DNA from 2 places in the Serratia sp. D1N4 genome. Region 2 is predicted to be linked to the other one. Evidence: predicted binding sites of a transcription regulator. Region 2 holds the regulator's gene; the other holds the start of a gene.

Region 1 (8,323 bases), 2.1 Mb from region 2:
AACAGGCGGTAGTCGGCGTCGATAATGTCTTCACCGTCAACAAACAGGCGGAAATGCCCCGGTTCGTCCGAGGTGATATGCAACGGGCCGATCGGCACCACGTTGGCATTGGCTCCGGCTTCGCTGATAAACGGATAGGTCTCCACATCGGTAGTGGGGGCCGGGCGCTGACGGTAGTCCATTGCATCTTTGCGCAGCGGATGGAGATCGTCCGGCCAATCATCGGGCAGCACCAAGCGCCGCTCATCCGGCAGGCCGACCGGGCGCAGGCCGTACATGTCGCGCACTTCGCGCTCGCCCCAGACGGCGGCCGGTACGCGCGAGGTGACAGAAGGGAATTCCAGCGTCTGGGCATCCACTTCGGCGCGCACGGTGATCCAGCACTTGCTGCCTTGTTCCATCGACAGCACGTAATACAGCGCGTAATGGCCGCACAGGGTGCGCTCGTCATTGCCAAACAGCACCGACAGCCAACCTCCTTGCGAGTAATACAGCCATTCCACCACTTCCGGCAGCGCATTGAGCTTTACCGTTACGGTAAGCTGATCGGCGGTTTGCCATTCTGCAGCCAGTACGGCGGCGGGAAACTGCAGTTGCAGCGCTGCCAGATAGTGCTGGCCTTGATGTTCGTTAGTCATTATTGCCTCTGTGATTATTCAGCCGACGATCAGCCAGGAAACCAGCGCCAGAAAAGCCAGCCCAAAACCGGCCCAGGTGGTGCGGGCGGTTTTCAGGAAACGCAGCCGCGCTACGCTGTTTTCGATCGCCGCGATCAGCCCCACGGCGCAAAGCAGCTTGAGCAGGGCAAAAAACAGGGCCACCAACAGCGCAGGCAGGGTCAATGAAGCCGCTTGGCCCCAGGGCAGAAACACGCCAAGGAACAATTGCAGCACCACCAGTTGCTTCAAACTAAGTCCCCATTTCAGAATGCCGAGTGCGGCACCGGAATATTCAGTCAGCGGGCCTTCTTGCAGCTCTTGCTCCGCTTCGGCCATGTCGAACGGCAGTTTGCCCATCTCGATAAAGGTGGCGAAAGCACAGGCCAGCCCGGCCAGCAGCAGCGGCAACCCGGCGGTATGGGGCAGTTCGAGCACGCGCTGAACGATAGCGCTCAGTTGGGTAGAACCGGCAACCAGCGCCGCTACCCACAGGCCGAGCAGCAGGATTGGCTCAACCAGAATGCCGAGCACCGCTTCGCGGCTGGCACCGATGGCGGTAAAGGTGCTGCCGGTATCCAGCCCGGCAATGGCGAACAGAAAGCGCACCACGGCAAACAGGTAGATCAGCGTGATGACATCGCCGATAGCGGGCAATGGCGAGGCGGTACTCAGCATCGGCAAGGCGCAGGCGATCGCCAACAGCGTACCGGTGAGCAAATAGGGCATCGCGCGGAATACCAGGCCAGAAGCCGCCGGGGCTAGGCTCTGGCGCTTCAGCAGCTTGGCGATATCGCGGTATTCCTGTAACACGCCGGGGCCACGGCGGCTGTGAATACGGGCGCGCAACATCCGGCTGACCCCGGCAAACAGCGGGGCCACGGCCAGCAAGATCGCCGCCTGCAACAGGCCCAGTAATAGCGTGGAATAAGTCATTTACATCTCCTCAGGCAAAAACCACCACCAACAGCACCGCCAACTCAGCGGCGGCCAAGCCACGGCAGAAAGTGGCAAATCCGTTACGGTGTAACTGTTCACTTAAACGAACGGGCAGCAGCCAGCGCCGCAGCCGATACATTGGGGCGAACATCACCCGCAACGGCTGGGCAAAGCCGGTAGCTGTGATCACCATCTCTGCTTCATGCCCATAGCCACAGGCCCAGGCGCTGCCCTGTTGCCGGTTTGGCGGGCGGTGGGCCTGGTAACGGGCGGCGATCAGCAACGGCAGCAGCGGCATAGCCAGCAGCAGAATGGCGATCAGCGGTGGGGAAACCATTGTGGTGGTAGCGAGCGGTGGCTGATGCAGCCAGCCAGAAGCCAACTGGGCAAACAGCGGGATCAGCCAAGGCGCGCCGATACCGCACAGCAGGCACAGTAACGCAGGCAGCAGATGGCTACAGGTCAACCAACCGTTAGCCGGGCGTGCATTGGCCGCAGCCTCACAGCGTGGTGCGCCTAGGCAGGCGACGCCAAACACTTTACTGACGCACATCACCGCCAGCGCGCCGGTAATGGCTAACGCCACCGCCAGCAGCGGGCCGAACAACCGGCCAATAAAGGCTGGGCCAGCGCTGAACTGGAACAGGCCCTGATAGATCAGCCATTCGCTGGCAAAGCCGTTCAGCGGCGGCAGTGCCGCCATGGAAACCAGGCCAATCAGCATGGCGATGGCGGTCCAGGGCATCAGGCGCGCCAGTCCGCCCATTTTTTCCATGTCTTTCAGGCCGGTTTGCTGTTCGATGGTGCCTGCCGCCAAAAATAGCGCGCTCTTGAACAGGCTGTGATTGAGCAGGTGAAACAGCCCGCCCACTAAAGAGAATGCCGTCAGCAACGGCAGTTGCAGCGCCATACCGACCATCGCGCCACCAATGCCCAGCAGGATGATGCCGATATTTTCCAGCGTGTGATAAGCCAGCAGGCGGCGCAGATCGTGCTCCATCAGCGCGTACAGCCCACCGAAGAATGCGGTACCGGCCGCCAGCAGCAATACCAGCAGGCCCCACCACAGCGGCGGCGTGCCCAGTAGATCCAGGCCGATTTTCAGCACGCCAAGCAGGCCAACTTTCATCAGTGCCGCAGAGAACAGCATCGCCGCCGAGGCGGGTGCGCTGCTGTGAGATTGCGGCACCCAGGCATGCAGCGGCATCACCCCGGCAAAAATGCCGAAGCCCGCCAGCGCCAGCAGAAACACGCCGCTGCGTAACGTATCGGGCAACGGCGTGGCGCGGATCGCGCTAAATTGCAGGCTGTGGCTGTGGGTAGCAACCAGCGCAAAAGCCACGATCAGCAGCAGCGTACCAAGGCGCGCCAGCAGGAACTGGTTATGCCCGGCACGCAGGCTTTTACCATCCTGCGGCTTGCCGATCAGGAAGTAACCGCACAGCGCCGCCAACTCCAGCAGCAACACTAGCGCGATGGCGTTATCGGCCATCACCGCCGCACTGAGGGCCGCCAGCAGCAGATGGGTTAACCCGCCGATGCGGCCGCGTTGCTGGGCGCTAAGAGTGTGCAACCAACCGGCGTGATACAGCCCAGCGCACAAAGCGCTCAGGGCAATCACCAACAGCAGCAGGGCATTCAGGCCACTGACCTCAACGGCATAGTGCAGCCAGGGTAAAACGGCGCTGTGCAGCGGGCTGAACAGCATTTTCCCCGCGGCCAGCAAGGCGGTGAGCGCACAGAGAATAAGGCCGCCGCCGCTGAACAGAGCTCCCAGGCGCGGCCAGGATGCCAGCAGCCAACTCAGCAGGGCGAACAGCAGATGCCCCGCCAGTGCCAGCGCAAGTAGCAACAGCGGATCGGGTAGTGTGGCATTCATCATGAGTGTGGCTCCTTGCGGGTGACGAACGGCAGATCGGCGCAGAGCGCCTGCATGGCGTTGCGCCGCTTCTGTTTGCTGGCGTGGCGCACGTCGCTATCGGTCACTAGCCGGATGGCTTGGGTAGGACAGGTGCGGATACAGGCCGGGCCTGCGGGGCTGAAGGCACACAGATCGCACTTCACCGCCACCGCGCGCACGCCCGGCAGGCAATCGAGAAAGGCACTGATTGGGCGCGGTGCGCGTTCGGCAGGCAGCGCCAATGGGGTATTACAATCGGCTGGGATAGCCAGCGGCCTGCTGCCAGCGAAACCGATGGCACCGAACGGGCAGGCAATGCCGCACAGCTTGCAACTGACGCACAGGCTTTCGTTCAGCACGATGGCGCTATCCTGATGCCGAATGGCATTCACCGGGCACACCTGCGCGCAGGGCGCGTCTTCGCATTGGTGGCACATCACCGGTGCCGAGTCGTAAGCGCTGCGTTTAACCTGTAACCGAGGCAGTGCCTGCAACCCCTGTAGCCGGTGTTCCTCAGAACAACTCGCCATGCAGGTGTTGCAGCCAATACAGAGTTTGGGGTCCGCAATGATAAAGCGGTTCATGCACGCTCCTTGTTTCGTCATTTTTGACGAAATCGACAGTAAAAAATGACGTTTCGACAGTTATGCAGGCTGGGTAATTTTTATCAGCGCGTCATGAATGGCATGGCCGTCATGCAATGAATCAAACAGGCATTGATAGATGACGGCGATCTTATTCAGGTAGTGATCGAAGACCGCTGGCATATCGCGGTTATTCACCACGCCGTCGATATTGCCGTCTTCACCCAGCGTGGCGTGGGCGAAGGGCGCAAAGTGCTCTGCTTCCTGGGGGCTGGCCAGATTAATGCTGTAGCAAATATCGCGGCTGTAAAAACCATCGGTTAACTGAACGCGGACAAGAAAGTGATTGAATAAAATAAAGCGCAGGTCATTTTCCTGGCTGTAGGTAAATTCATGATTAATCTTCTTTTTCGTGGTAGTCACCGCCTTGATCAGCGTGCTGTGATAGGTTTGCCACTGCGCCATCAAGCGGTTGTTTTTACTGGCGATATAGTCAGCCTGGCTGGTTACTTCACTGATTGTGCTCATGCTCGTCACCCAATATTGAAATCACGACTGTCGAAATAGTTGTTGGTCAGCTTGCTATGGCATAAAGCGTGCCAAAACCGCTATTCGCTCACTATTCCCTTTAGATTCAATCGGTAATCATTCACTACCGGGTAAACGTTCAACTTCATTAGGGTGTCGATGACATGTCGTTCGACAAATATGTCACTCGCGATTTGGCACCGTATTTGCAAAGAGAGATCCATGACTCGGTGTACGGAGGTTCAATGCACGAAATAACCTTGTGCCAGCACGCGGTGGAGATCATGCAGCAGCATGCCCGGCAACATCAGGCGCGGCGCATTACTGCGGTGTGGTTTGAAGTGGGGGCATTTTCCTGTGTAGAGGCGGAATCGCTGAGGTTCTGTTTCGACATGGTGTGCCGCGGCACGCTGGCAGAAGGGTGCGAACTGCATGTGATCGAGCAGCAGGCGCAGTGCTGGTGCCATGACTGCCAAGCGGATGTTCGGCTGCTCATGCCGCAGGTGTTGCTCTGCCCGCAGTGTGCCGGGCGCAATCTGCGGGTGCAGGCGGACGATGGCCTGCAAATCAAGCGCCTGGAAATTGAATAACGCAAAGGGGAATGAATATGTGCAGTACCTGCGGTTGTGCCCAAGGTGAAGTAACGATTGAAGGCGAAGTAAAAGTGCCATTCCGCCCGCAACGGAGCCTGCAGGGCGATCTGCATTACGGCTTTGGCGTGGCAGGCACCCATGCGCCGGGCATCAGCCAGCGCCGGATGCTGGAGATTGAAACCCGCGTGCTGGATAAAAACGATCGGCTGGCGGAACACAACCGGCAGTATTTCGCCGCGCAGCATATTCTGGCGCTGAATCTGGTTTCCAGCCCCGGTTCGGGTAAAACCACGCTGCTGACCAACACCCTGTTGCGGCTGCGCGGCAAGCAGGAGTGCGCGGTGGTCGAAGGCGATCAGCAAACCACCAACGATGCCGAACGCATTCGCGCTACCGGGGTGGCGGCGATCCAGGTTAATACCGGCAAAGGCTGCCATCTGGATGCTCAGATGGTGCAGGATGCCGCTCAGCGGCTGGCGCTGAAGCCGCACAGCCTGCTGTTTATCGAGAACGTGGGCAATCTGGTGTGCCCGGCCAGTTTCGATCTCGGCGAGCGGCACAAGGTGGCGGTGCTGTCGGTAACCGAAGGGGAAGACAAACCGCTGAAATATCCACATATGTTTGCCGCCGCCAGCCTGATGCTGCTGAACAAGATCGATCTGCTGCCCTATCTGGACTTTGATCTGGCGGCCTGCATTGCCAATGCCCGCTTGGTTAACCCAGCGATCGAGGTGATCGCTCTGTCTGCCAGCAGCGGTGAGGGCATGGATCAGTGGCTGGCCTGGCTGGAGGCGCAGCTATGTGCATAGGCATTCCCGGCCAGATCGTAGCATTGGATAAGATCCAGCCGCAGCACGCCTGGGCTGATGTATGCGGAGTACAGCGCGAGGTCAATATTGCCCTGGTGTGCCAGGCCGATGAACCCCGCGAAGCGCTGATCGGCTGCTGGGTGTTGATCCACGTAGGCTTTGCCATGAGCCGCCTTGACCAGCAAGAAGCTCAGGAGATGCTGGCGGCCTTGCAGGCGATGGGGGAAGTGGAACAGGACGTGGCGCTGTTTCTGGCCGGGGAAGGTAACCATGGATTACGTTGATGAATTCCGCGATCCGCGCCTGGTAAAACTGCTGTTGCAGCGTATTTTCCGCCGCGCGGAGCAGCTACCGGCGACCGCCGAGCGGCCATTGCAGATCATGGAAGTCTGTGGTGGGCATACCCATGCCATTTTCCGCTTTGGGCTGGATAAGCTGTTGCCGCCGCAGATTGAATTTATCCATGGCCCTGGCTGCCCGGTGTGCGTGTTGCCGATGGGGCGCATTGATGCCTGCTGCGAGATTGCCGCGCATCCTGAGGTGATTTTCTGCACCTTTGGTGACGCGCTGCGCGTGCCGGGCAGGCAGGGTTCGCTGTTGCAGGCCAGAGAGCGCGGGGCCGATGTGCGGGTGGTGTACTCACCGCTGGACGCCTTGCAACTGGCGCGGCAAAACCCGCAGCGGCAGGTGGTGTTTTTCGCTCTGGGTTTTGAGACCACCACGCCGGTCACGGCGGTGACGCTACAGCAGGCGAAGCTGGAAGGTACGGCAAACTTCAGCGTATTTTGCCAGCATATCAGCCTGATCCCCACCTTGCGCAGCCTGTTGCAGCAGCCGGATGTGCGCATCGACGGCTTTCTGGCCCCCGGCCATGTCAGCATGGTGATCGGCACCACGCCGTATCACTTTATCAGCCAGCAATATCACAAACCTCTGGTGGTGACCGGTTTTGAACCGCTGGATATTTTGCAGGGTGTGATGATGCTGGTTGAACAGTTTTGCCAGCAGCAAAGCCAGACACAGAACCAGTATCGGCGGGTAGTGCCGGAAGCGGGTAACCCACTGGCGCAGCAGGCGATACGCGAGGTGTTTACCCTCGGCGGCGGCAGCGAATGGCGCGGGTTGGGCACCATTGCCGATTCGGCGATTACTTTAACCAAAGCCTATGCCGCATTTGATGCGGAACGGATTTTCTGCCCGCAGCGGCAACGGATGGCGGACGATCCACAGGCGTGCTGTGGTGCGGTGCTGACCGGGCGCTGCAAACCGCGCGACTGCCCGCTGTTTGGCCGGGGCTGTACGCCGCAAAACGCATTTGGGGCGCTGATGGTGTCCTCAGAAGGGGCCTGCGCCGCCTGGTATCAGTACCGGCGCGAAACGGAGGAAAGCCTGATATGAACAGCGTGATTACCATGGCACACGGCAGCGGTGGCGTTGCGATGCAGCAATTATTAGACGAGCTGTTCTTACCGGCATTCGCCAACCCGCAGTTGGATCAGCGGGAGGATCAGGCGCGGCTGAGCCTACAGGAGCTGGCGCAGCAGGGCGATCGGCTGGCCTTTACTACCGACAGCTATGTGATTGACCCAATCTTCTTCCCCGGTGGCGATATTGGCAAACTGGCGGTGTGCGGCACCGCTAACGATCTGGCGGTGAGCGGTGCGCTACCGCGCTATCTTTCCTGCGGTTTTATCCTTGAAGAAGGGTTACCGCTGGCGGATTTGCAGCGGGTGGTTGCCTCAATGGCGGCCACGGCGCAGCAGGCCGGGATCCGCATCGTCACTGGGGATACCAAGGTGGTGCAGCGCGGGGCGGCCGATAAGCTGTTTATCAATACCGCCGGGATCGGCGCGATCCCAACGCGGCTAAACTGGGCGGCGCAGAATATTCAGGCCGGGGACGTGGTGATCGTCAGCGGTACGCTGGGCGATCATGGCGCAACCATCCTCAACCTGCGGGAAAATCTGGGCATGGCAATGGACGTGATCAGCGATTGTGCGGTGCTCGCGCCGCTGATCGCTCCATTACGTTCGATTACTGGCGTACGGGCGCTGCGCGATGCCACGCGCGGCGGGGTGAACGCCATTCTGCATGAGTTTGCCCGTGCGGCTAAGGTAGGTATTGAGGTCGAAGAGAACTGTTTGCCGGTAAAACCGGCGGTGCGCGGCATTTGCGAACTGCTGGGGCTGGATGCCATTAATTTTGCTAATGAAGGCAAGCTGGTGATCGTGGTTACGCCACAGGCTGAAGCGGCGGTGCTGGCGGCCTTGCGTGCCCATCCGCTGGGCCGTGACGCCGCAGTGATTGGCCACGT
Region 2 (8,323 bases):
TGATATGGCGATTGGTAATATCATCGGCTCCAATATTTTTAACACGGTGATTGTTCTGGGCGTCCCTGCCCTGCTGTCGCCGGGCAGTATTGATTCTGCCGCTTTCCAGCGCGATTACTGGGTGATGCTGGCGGCCAGTATCCTGCTCAGCGCCTTGTGTATCGGGCGTAAACATCGCATCGGCCATCTGGCTGGTGCTCTGTTATTATGTGGTTTTATTGCGTATCTTGCGGTGTTGTTGTTTAACCCTTTCAGCGCGTTTTTTGGCTAAGTGATGGGAATGAGTATGTCGAACATTCAGTGGCAACCAGGCTTTGATTTTCAGCAGGCGGGCAGAGAAGTGCTCCAGATTGAGCGCGACGGCCTGGCACAGCTTGATCAGTACATCAATGCCGATTTTACCCGCGCCTGTGAAATGATCGCCGCCTGCTGCGGCAAAGTCGTCGTAATGGGTATGGGCAAATCCGGCCACATCGGCAGCAAAATTGCCGCTACCTTGGCCAGCACCGGCACCCCAGCGTTCTTCGTGCACCCGGCAGAGGCCAGCCACGGCGATCTTGGCATGGTTTCAGCGCAGGACATCGTGTTGGCCATCTCCAATTCCGGCGAGTCCAATGAGATTCTGGCCTTGATCCCGGTGCTGAAACGCCAGCAGATCCCGCTGATTTGCCTGACCAACAACCCGGAAAGCTCAATGGGCAAAGCGGCAGAAGTACATCTGTGCATTAAGGTGCCGCAAGAAGCCTGCCCGCTCGGCCTGGCTCCTACCACCAGCACCACGGCTACGTTGGTGATGGGCGATGCCCTGGCGGTGTCGCTGCTGAAAGCGCGCGGTTTTACGCCGGAAGATTTTGCACTTTCGCACCCTGGCGGGGCGCTTGGCCGCCGCCTGTTGCTGCGCGTCAGCGATATCATGCACAGCGGCGATGAGATCCCGCAGGTGAGCGCCGATGCCTCTCTGCGCGATGCTTTGCTGGAGATCACCCGCAAGAATCTCGGCATGACCGTGATCTGCAACGATCTGATGAAAATCGCCGGGATCTTTACCGACGGCGACCTGCGCCGGGTCTTCGATATGGGTATCGATCTCAACAACGCCAAAATCGCCGATGTGATGACGCTGGGCGGCATCCGGGTGCGCCCGAACATGCTGGCGGTTGACGTACTCAACCTGATGCAGCAGCGCCATATCACCGCCGTGCTGGTTGCTGATGGCGACCAGTTGCTGGGTGTGGTACATATGCATGACATGCTGCGCGCCGGCGTCGTCTAATGAAAGGAACGAAGTGAATGAGTATGGTCGAAACCTGCTACGGGCCGGTAACTGAAAGCGTAATGGCACGAGCCGGGAAGATCCGCCTGCTGATTTGTGATGTCGACGGCGTGCTGTCAGACGGCCTGATCTACATGGGCAACCAGGGTGAAGAGCTGAAAGCCTTCAATGTGCGTGATGGCTACGGCATCCGCTGCCTGAAAACCTCAGGCATTGACGTCGCCATCATCACCGGCCGTTCTGCCAAACTGCTGGAAGATCGCGCAAAAACGCTGGATATCACCCATCTGTATCAAGGGCAATCCGATAAGCTTTTGGCCTACCGCGAACTGTTGGATAAACTGTCGTTAGCGCATGATGAAGTGGCCTATATCGGTGACGATCTGATCGACTGGCCGGTGATGGCCGAAGTGGGTCTGGCGGTCGCTGTAGCAGATGCGCATCCGCTGCTGACACCGCGTGCTCATTACGTTACCCGCATTGCCGGTGGGCGTGGTGCCGTGCGTGAACTGTGTGACATTATTCTTTTGGCTCAGAACAAGCTGGAAGGGGCCAAAGGGTTGTCAATATGAGTAAAACCAAGCTTTGGATCACCCTGATACTGGCGGTGATCGTACTGGCGCTGATCGGCTGGAATATGGCCGACTTCAGCGATGACGACAGTTCGGTGCCGATCAATCATCAGGATCCGACCTACCAGAGTCAGCATACGGTGACCGTGGTGTACAGCCCAACCGGTAAGCTGAACTATAAACTGGTGGCCGAAGAGGTGAAGTATTACACCGCCGATGAATTAAGCTGGTTTACCCAGCCGGTGATGACGCTGTTTGATCAGAACGCCGTAGCCACCTGGTCGGTACGCGCCGATCGCGCCAAGCTGACCAAGGATCGTATGTTGTATCTGTACGGCCACGTTGAGGTGAACAGCCTGACCACCACCTCGCAGCTAGAAAAAATCAAAACGGACAATGCTCGGGTTAATCTGGTCACACAGGATGTCTACTCCGATGACGAAGTGACCCTGTTCGGGACCAATTTTACCTCTAACGGCATGAAAATGCGTGGGAACTTGCGGGACAAAACCGCTGAGCTGATTGATAAGGTCAAGACCAACTATGAAATTCAGAACCAAAAAACAACTCCGTAATCTGTTGATCGCCAGCCTCGTTTTGACCGCCAGCACTCCGGTTCTGGCGTTGAAATCCGACGCCGATCAGCCGGTGAATATCAATTCACTGAAACAATCGCTGGATATGCAGAGCAACGTCAGCACCTTTACCGACGAAGTGGTGATCAAGCAGGGCACCATTGAGATCAAAGCCGATAAAGTGGTGGTTACTCGTCCAGATGGCGATCAGAACAAGACCTACATTGAAGCCTTTGGCAACCCGGTCACGTTCTACCAGATGCAAGATAACGGCAAGCCGGTGAAAGGCCATGCACAAAAAGTTCGTTACGACGTTGCCACCCAGTTAGTCACGCTCACTGGCAATGCCTACCTGGAACAGCTCGACAGCAATGTGCAGGGCGATCGCATCACCTATCTGGTACAGCAGCAGCAGATGCAGGCGTTCAGCGATAAAGGCAAACGCGTGACCACGGTGCTGGTGCCATCACAGTTGCAAGACAAAAACGGTCAAAAGAAGAGTAACTAATCACTTATGGCAACACTCATCGCAGAACATCTGGCGAAAGCCTATAAAGGCCGCAAAGTCGTTGAAGACGTCAGCCTGAAAGTGAAATCCGGCGAAATCGTCGGCCTGCTGGGCCCCAACGGCGCAGGGAAAACCACTACTTTCTACATGGTCGTGGGTATCGTTCAGCGCGATGCCGGGCGTATCGCCATCGATGAAGAAGACATCAGCATTCTGCCGCTGCATGCGCGTGCACGCCGCGGTATCGGCTATCTGCCGCAGGAAGCCTCGATCTTCCGTCGCCTGAGCGTTTACGACAACCTGATGGCCGTGCTGGAAATCCGTGACGATCTCACCAGCGAACAGCGTACCGATCGTGCGGTAGAACTGATGGAGGAGTTCCATATTTCTCATCTGCGCGACAACCTGGGCCAGTCACTTTCCGGTGGTGAACGCCGCCGCGTGGAAATTGCCCGCGCGCTGGCCGCCAACCCGAAATTCATCCTGCTGGATGAACCCTTTGCCGGGGTTGACCCGATTTCCGTTATCGATATAAAGAAAATCATCGAGCACCTGCGTGACAGCGGCCTGGGCGTGCTGATCACTGACCACAACGTGCGCGAAACGCTGGACGTGTGTGAACGCGCCTACATTGTCAGCCAAGGCAAACTGATTGCCCATGGCACACCAGATGCTATTCTGGCCGATGAGCAAGTGAAACGCGTTTATCTGGGCGAAGAATTCCGCCTCTAGGTTCTAGCAAACGGAAGTAACCTGAAGATTATGAAGCAAGGTTTGCAACTCAGGCTCAGCCAACAATTGGCGATGACTCCCCAGCTACAGCAGGCGATACGTCTGCTGCAGCTGTCCACGCTTGAGCTCCAGCAGGAAATCCAACTGGCGTTAGAGAGCAACCCACTGCTTGAACAAACCGACCTGCACGACGAGATCGACACTGAAGAACGCCCCGAGACCGAAGCGCTGGATACCCGTGAAGCGCTGGAACAGAAGGATATGCCCGAAGAGCTGCCTCTGGATGCCACTTGGGACGAAATCTACACCGCAGGTACCCCATCAGGTAACAGCATCGATTACAGCGATGATGAACTCCCGGTCTATCAGGGGGAAACCACCCAGACGCTGCAAGACTATCTGATGTGGCAGGTGGATTTAACGCCGTTTTCCGATACCGACGCGGCCATTGCCACCTCGATCGTCGACGCCGTTGATGATACCGGCTATCTCACCGTGCCGCTGGAAGACATTCTGGAAAGCATCGGTGATGACAATGTGACCATGGACGAGGTCGAGGCGGTACTGAAACGCGTACAGCGCTTCGACCCGATCGGCGTTGCCGCGCGCGATCTGCGTGATTGCTTGCTGATCCAGCTTTCTCAATACGCCAAAGACACGCCTTATCTCGCCGAAGCACAATTAATCGTCAGTCATCATCTGGATTTGCTGGCCAATCACGACTTTCGCAGCCTGATGCGAACAACCCGCTTAAAAGAAGATACACTGAAAGAAGCGATGGTGCTGATTCAGTCGCTCAACCCGCGTCCTGGTCAGTCAATCAACACCGGTGAATCAGAGTATGTGATCCCGGATGTGCTGGTGCGCAAGGTACAGGATAAATGGCAGGTTGAACTCAATACTGACAGCATCCCGCGGCTGAAGATCAACCAGCAGTATGCTGCGCTTGGCAATAGCGTGCGCAACGATGCCGACGGCCAGTTTATCCGCAGCAATCTGCAGGAAGCGAAGTGGCTGATTAAAAGCCTGGAAAGCCGTAACGACACTCTGCTCAAAGTGACCCGCTGCATTGTCGATCAGCAGGAAGCGTTCTTTGAACAGGGGGAAGAATTTATGAAACCCATGGTGCTGGCCGATATCGCCCAGGCCGTGGAGATGCACGAATCGACCATCTCGCGCGTGACCACGCAGAAGTTTCTGCACAGCCCGCGCGGCATTTTTGAATTAAAATATTTCTTCTCCAGCCATGTGAATACCGACAGCGGCGGCGAAGCCTCCTCCACGGCGATCCGTGCGTTGGTGAAGAAGTTGATTGCGGCGGAAAACCCCGCTAAACCGCTTAGCGACAGCAAGCTGGCCACGATGCTTTCCGATCAGGGGATCATGGTGGCACGGCGCACCGTTGCCAAGTACCGAGAGTCTTTGTCCATCCCGCCGTCAAATCAGCGCAAACAGTTGATTTGACCTCACTAGAGAAGGAAGACATTATGCAGCTCAACATTACCGGACACCACATCGAAGTCACTGAACCTATGCGTGAGTTTGTGAACACCAAGTTCGCCAAACTCGAACAGTATTTTGATCGCATAAATCAGGTGTATGTCGTTCTTAGTGTGGAAAAAGTGCAGCAGATTGCTGAAGCAACGGTGCACGTGAATGGAGGCGAGTTGCACGCCACCTCGGAAAAAGAAGATATGTATGCCGCAATTGACAGCCTGATCGATAAACTGGCGCGCCAATTGAACAAGCATAAAGACAAACTCAAGCAGCACTGACATTAAGGCCGCGATCGCCCAGGCGAAAGCAGCCCAAATTGTAGTCATTGGCTACCAGGCAACCATCGGCGTGTTACCCTGAATGGGGCACGCCGATCAGCCATCAGGGTTAAACCGGCGAAAAAAACCGATTCATCAAGCGTAATCGGCACAGGCAGTTTGCACACCACCCGTTGTGGTTTCAAATCGCCAGTCACAGCGTTTGATGAGGTTTTTTAAGTGAAGATGAGATGAACAACGAAATAATGCAATTAAGCTCGGTATTAAACATCGAGTGCACCAAAAGCTCGGTACACTGCACCAGCAAGAAACGGGCGTTGGAAATTATCAGCGAATTGGCAGCCAAACAGCTCAACCTGCCTTCGCAGGTGGTGTTTGAGGCGGTTCTCACCCGGGAGCGCATGGGCAGTACCGGTATCGGCAACGGTATCGCGATCCCCCATGGCAAACTGGAAGAGGACACCCTGCGTGCCGTTGGCGTGTTTATCCGTCTGGAACAACCCATCGCCTTTGACGCCATTGATAACCAGCCGGTCGACCTGCTGTTCGCCTTGCTGGTCCCGGCCGACCAATGCAAAACGCATTTGCATACGCTGTCGCTGGTCGCCAAACGGTTGGCGGACAAAACCGTCTGCCGCCGCCTGCGGGCTGCACAGACCGATGAAGAGCTCTATCAGATTATCACCGAATAACCGTTGGTTGACGTGACTTTCAGCCATGAAAAAGCTACTGTTTTACTGATAATGCATCCAGGCTTCGGCCTGGATAATAAAAGATCCTAACGGTGGCGATAAGCGCCATTGAGATGCCAGGGGGAGTTGCCACATGGTGCTGATGATTGTCAGCGGCCGTTCCGGTTCAGGGAAGTCTGTCGCCCTACGGGCGCTGGAAGATATGGGTTTTTACTGCGTTGATAACCTGCCGGTAGTACTGCTGCCGCAGCTTGCTCAAACGCTGGCTGAGCGTAATACCTCTGCGGCGGTGAGCATTGACGTGCGTAACATGCCCGAATCACCGGAAGTGTTCGAACATGCAATGACGCAGTTGCCAGAGAGCTTTTCACCGCAACTGCTGTTCCTCGACGCCGATCGCAATACCCTGATCCGCCGCTACAGCGATACTCGCCGCCTGCATCCTCTTTCTGCCAAAAATCTGTCGCTGGAAAGCGCGATCGATGAAGAAAGCGATTTGCTCGAACCCCTGCGTTCGCGCGCCGATCTGATCATCGACACCTCAGAAATGTCGGTGCATGAGCTGGCCGAAATGCTGCGTACCCGCCTGCTGGGTAAACGCGAACGCGAATTGACCATGGTGTTTGAATCCTTCGGCTTCAAGCATGGCCTTCCTATTGATGCCGACTATGTGTTCGACGTGCGTTTCCTGCCAAACCCGCACTGGGATCCAAAACTGCGCCCGATGACCGGCCTGGATAAACCGGTGGCGTCGTTCCTCGATCGCCACACCGAAGTGCATAACTTCATCTACCAGACGCGCAGCTATCTGGAACTGTGGCTGCCGATGCTGGAAACCAACAATCGCAGCTATCTGACCGTGGCTATCGGTTGTACCGGCGGTAAACACCGTTCGGTGTATGTCGCTGAACAGTTGGCTGATTATTTCCGCTCGCGCGGCAAGAACGTGCAATCACGCCACCGCACGCTGGAAAAACGCAAGCAATGACGGTCAAGCAGACGGTAGAAATCAAAAATCGGCTGGGCATGCATGCCCGGCCAGCGATGAAGCTGTTTGAACTGGTGCAGAGTTTTGACGCCGAGGTGCTGCTGCGTAATGACAGCGGCACCGAAGCGGAGGCCAGCAGCGTGATAGCCCTACTGATGCTGGATTCCGCCCAAGGCCGTCAGATCGAAATTGAAGCCACCGGGCCGCAAGAACAACAGGCCCTGGCGGCGGTGATTGAGCTGTTTAATTCCGGCTTTGATGAGGATTAATCCTCTCCCCATCCCAGAATACCCTATGAATTTCAAGTTGCAGCCAGGCGGCAAGGGCGTTAATCCCCAGGAGCTTACTTAGGTAAGTGACTGGGGTTCACGCACGCAGCCAACAACGCTGCGGCTTGAAAGACGACGGGTATGCTTAGTACCTTATCATCACCGATTTCAGCTCGGTATAATGCTCGATAAACGCGCTGCCAAATTCACGCCCAATCCCTGACGATTTCACCCCACCGAACGGCAATGCCGGATCGAGGAAGGTGTGCATATTGATCCACACCGTACCGGCTTCGATCCGTGGGATCATGCGCATCGCCTTGCTGAGATCGTTGGTCCATAGGCTGGCCGCCAGGCCGTAAGGCGAGTCGTTCATCATGGCGATCATCTGCTCTTCATCGTCATAAGCCAGGAAGGTGCCCACCGGGCCGAAGGTTTCCTCACGCATCAACAGATCGTTCGGCCCATTGGCGCGGATCGCCGTCGGGGCCACAAAGAAACCGGGGCCAGCGAGCGCATGGCCGCCGCAGACAATCTGGCTGCTTTCGGCACGCGCCTTATCGAACAGGCCAAGCACCTTGCGGTAATGGGCTTCGTTAGCTAACGGGCCGACTTCGGTGGTTTCATCCAGTGACGATCCCACCTTCATGGCGCCCAAACGCTGCGTCAGCTTTTCCAACACCTCGTCGATATGGCTGGCCGGCAGATAAAAACGCTCGGCCGCCGCGCAGATTTGCCCCTGATTCAGGTAACCCGCTTCGATGATGCCGTCGACCATCTTGTCGACTGAGACATCGGCCAGAAACGCTGCGCCATTTTTACCACCCAACTCCAGCGTAGTACGCACAATCCCCTGCTCCATGGCGGCTTTACCCACGGCAATGCCGGTCGGCACCGAGCCGGTAAAGGTCACTTTGGCGCAATGAGGGTGAGCGATCA

Evidence for each region. The regulator sigma-54, encoded in region 2, starts transcription at its own class of promoters, with help from an activator protein. The targets are predictions, from matches to a motif close to GTTGGCACANNTTTCGCTNT.
Region 1: a site for sigma-54 is predicted at 4,664-4,683, ahead of hycA (formate hydrogenlyase regulator HycA). Genes of this name have one in related genera too.

The regions. Positions count from the first base shown of each region.
Region 1 covers NZ_CM137274.1:2,652,784-2,661,106, forward strand. The annotation lists gene ACX1CU_RS11575 (hydrogenase large subunit) at 1-638, opposite strand, end outside; gene ACX1CU_RS11580 (respiratory chain complex I subunit 1 family protein) at 657-1,592, opposite strand; gene ACX1CU_RS11585 (proton-conducting transporter transmembrane domain-containing protein) at 1,603-3,477, opposite strand; gene ACX1CU_RS11590 (4Fe-4S dicluster domain-containing protein) at 3,474-4,079, opposite strand; gene hycA (formate hydrogenlyase regulator HycA) at 4,140-4,607, opposite strand; gene hypA (hydrogenase maturation nickel metallochaperone HypA) at 4,853-5,197, shown strand; gene hypB (hydrogenase nickel incorporation protein HypB) at 5,215-6,009, shown strand; gene ACX1CU_RS11610 (HypC/HybG/HupF family hydrogenase formation chaperone) at 6,000-6,293, shown strand; gene hypD (hydrogenase formation protein HypD) at 6,280-7,407, shown strand; gene hypE (hydrogenase expression/formation protein HypE) at 7,404-8,323, shown strand, end outside.
Region 2 covers NZ_CM137274.1:4,728,922-4,737,244, forward strand. The annotation lists gene ACX1CU_RS21175 (calcium/sodium antiporter) at 1-271, shown strand, start outside; gene kdsD (arabinose-5-phosphate isomerase KdsD) at 287-1,273, shown strand; gene kdsC (3-deoxy-manno-octulosonate-8-phosphatase KdsC) at 1,291-1,845, shown strand; gene lptC (LPS export ABC transporter periplasmic protein LptC) at 1,842-2,420, shown strand; gene lptA (lipopolysaccharide ABC transporter substrate-binding protein LptA) at 2,389-2,928, shown strand; gene lptB (LPS export ABC transporter ATP-binding protein) at 2,935-3,660, shown strand; gene rpoN (RNA polymerase factor sigma-54) at 3,691-5,124, shown strand; gene hpf (ribosome hibernation promoting factor) at 5,148-5,435, shown strand; gene ptsN (PTS IIA-like nitrogen regulatory protein PtsN) at 5,666-6,127, shown strand; gene rapZ (RNase adapter RapZ) at 6,261-7,115, shown strand; gene npr (PTS phosphocarrier protein NPr) at 7,112-7,384, shown strand; gene ACX1CU_RS21230 (aldehyde dehydrogenase family protein) at 7,530-8,323, opposite strand, start outside.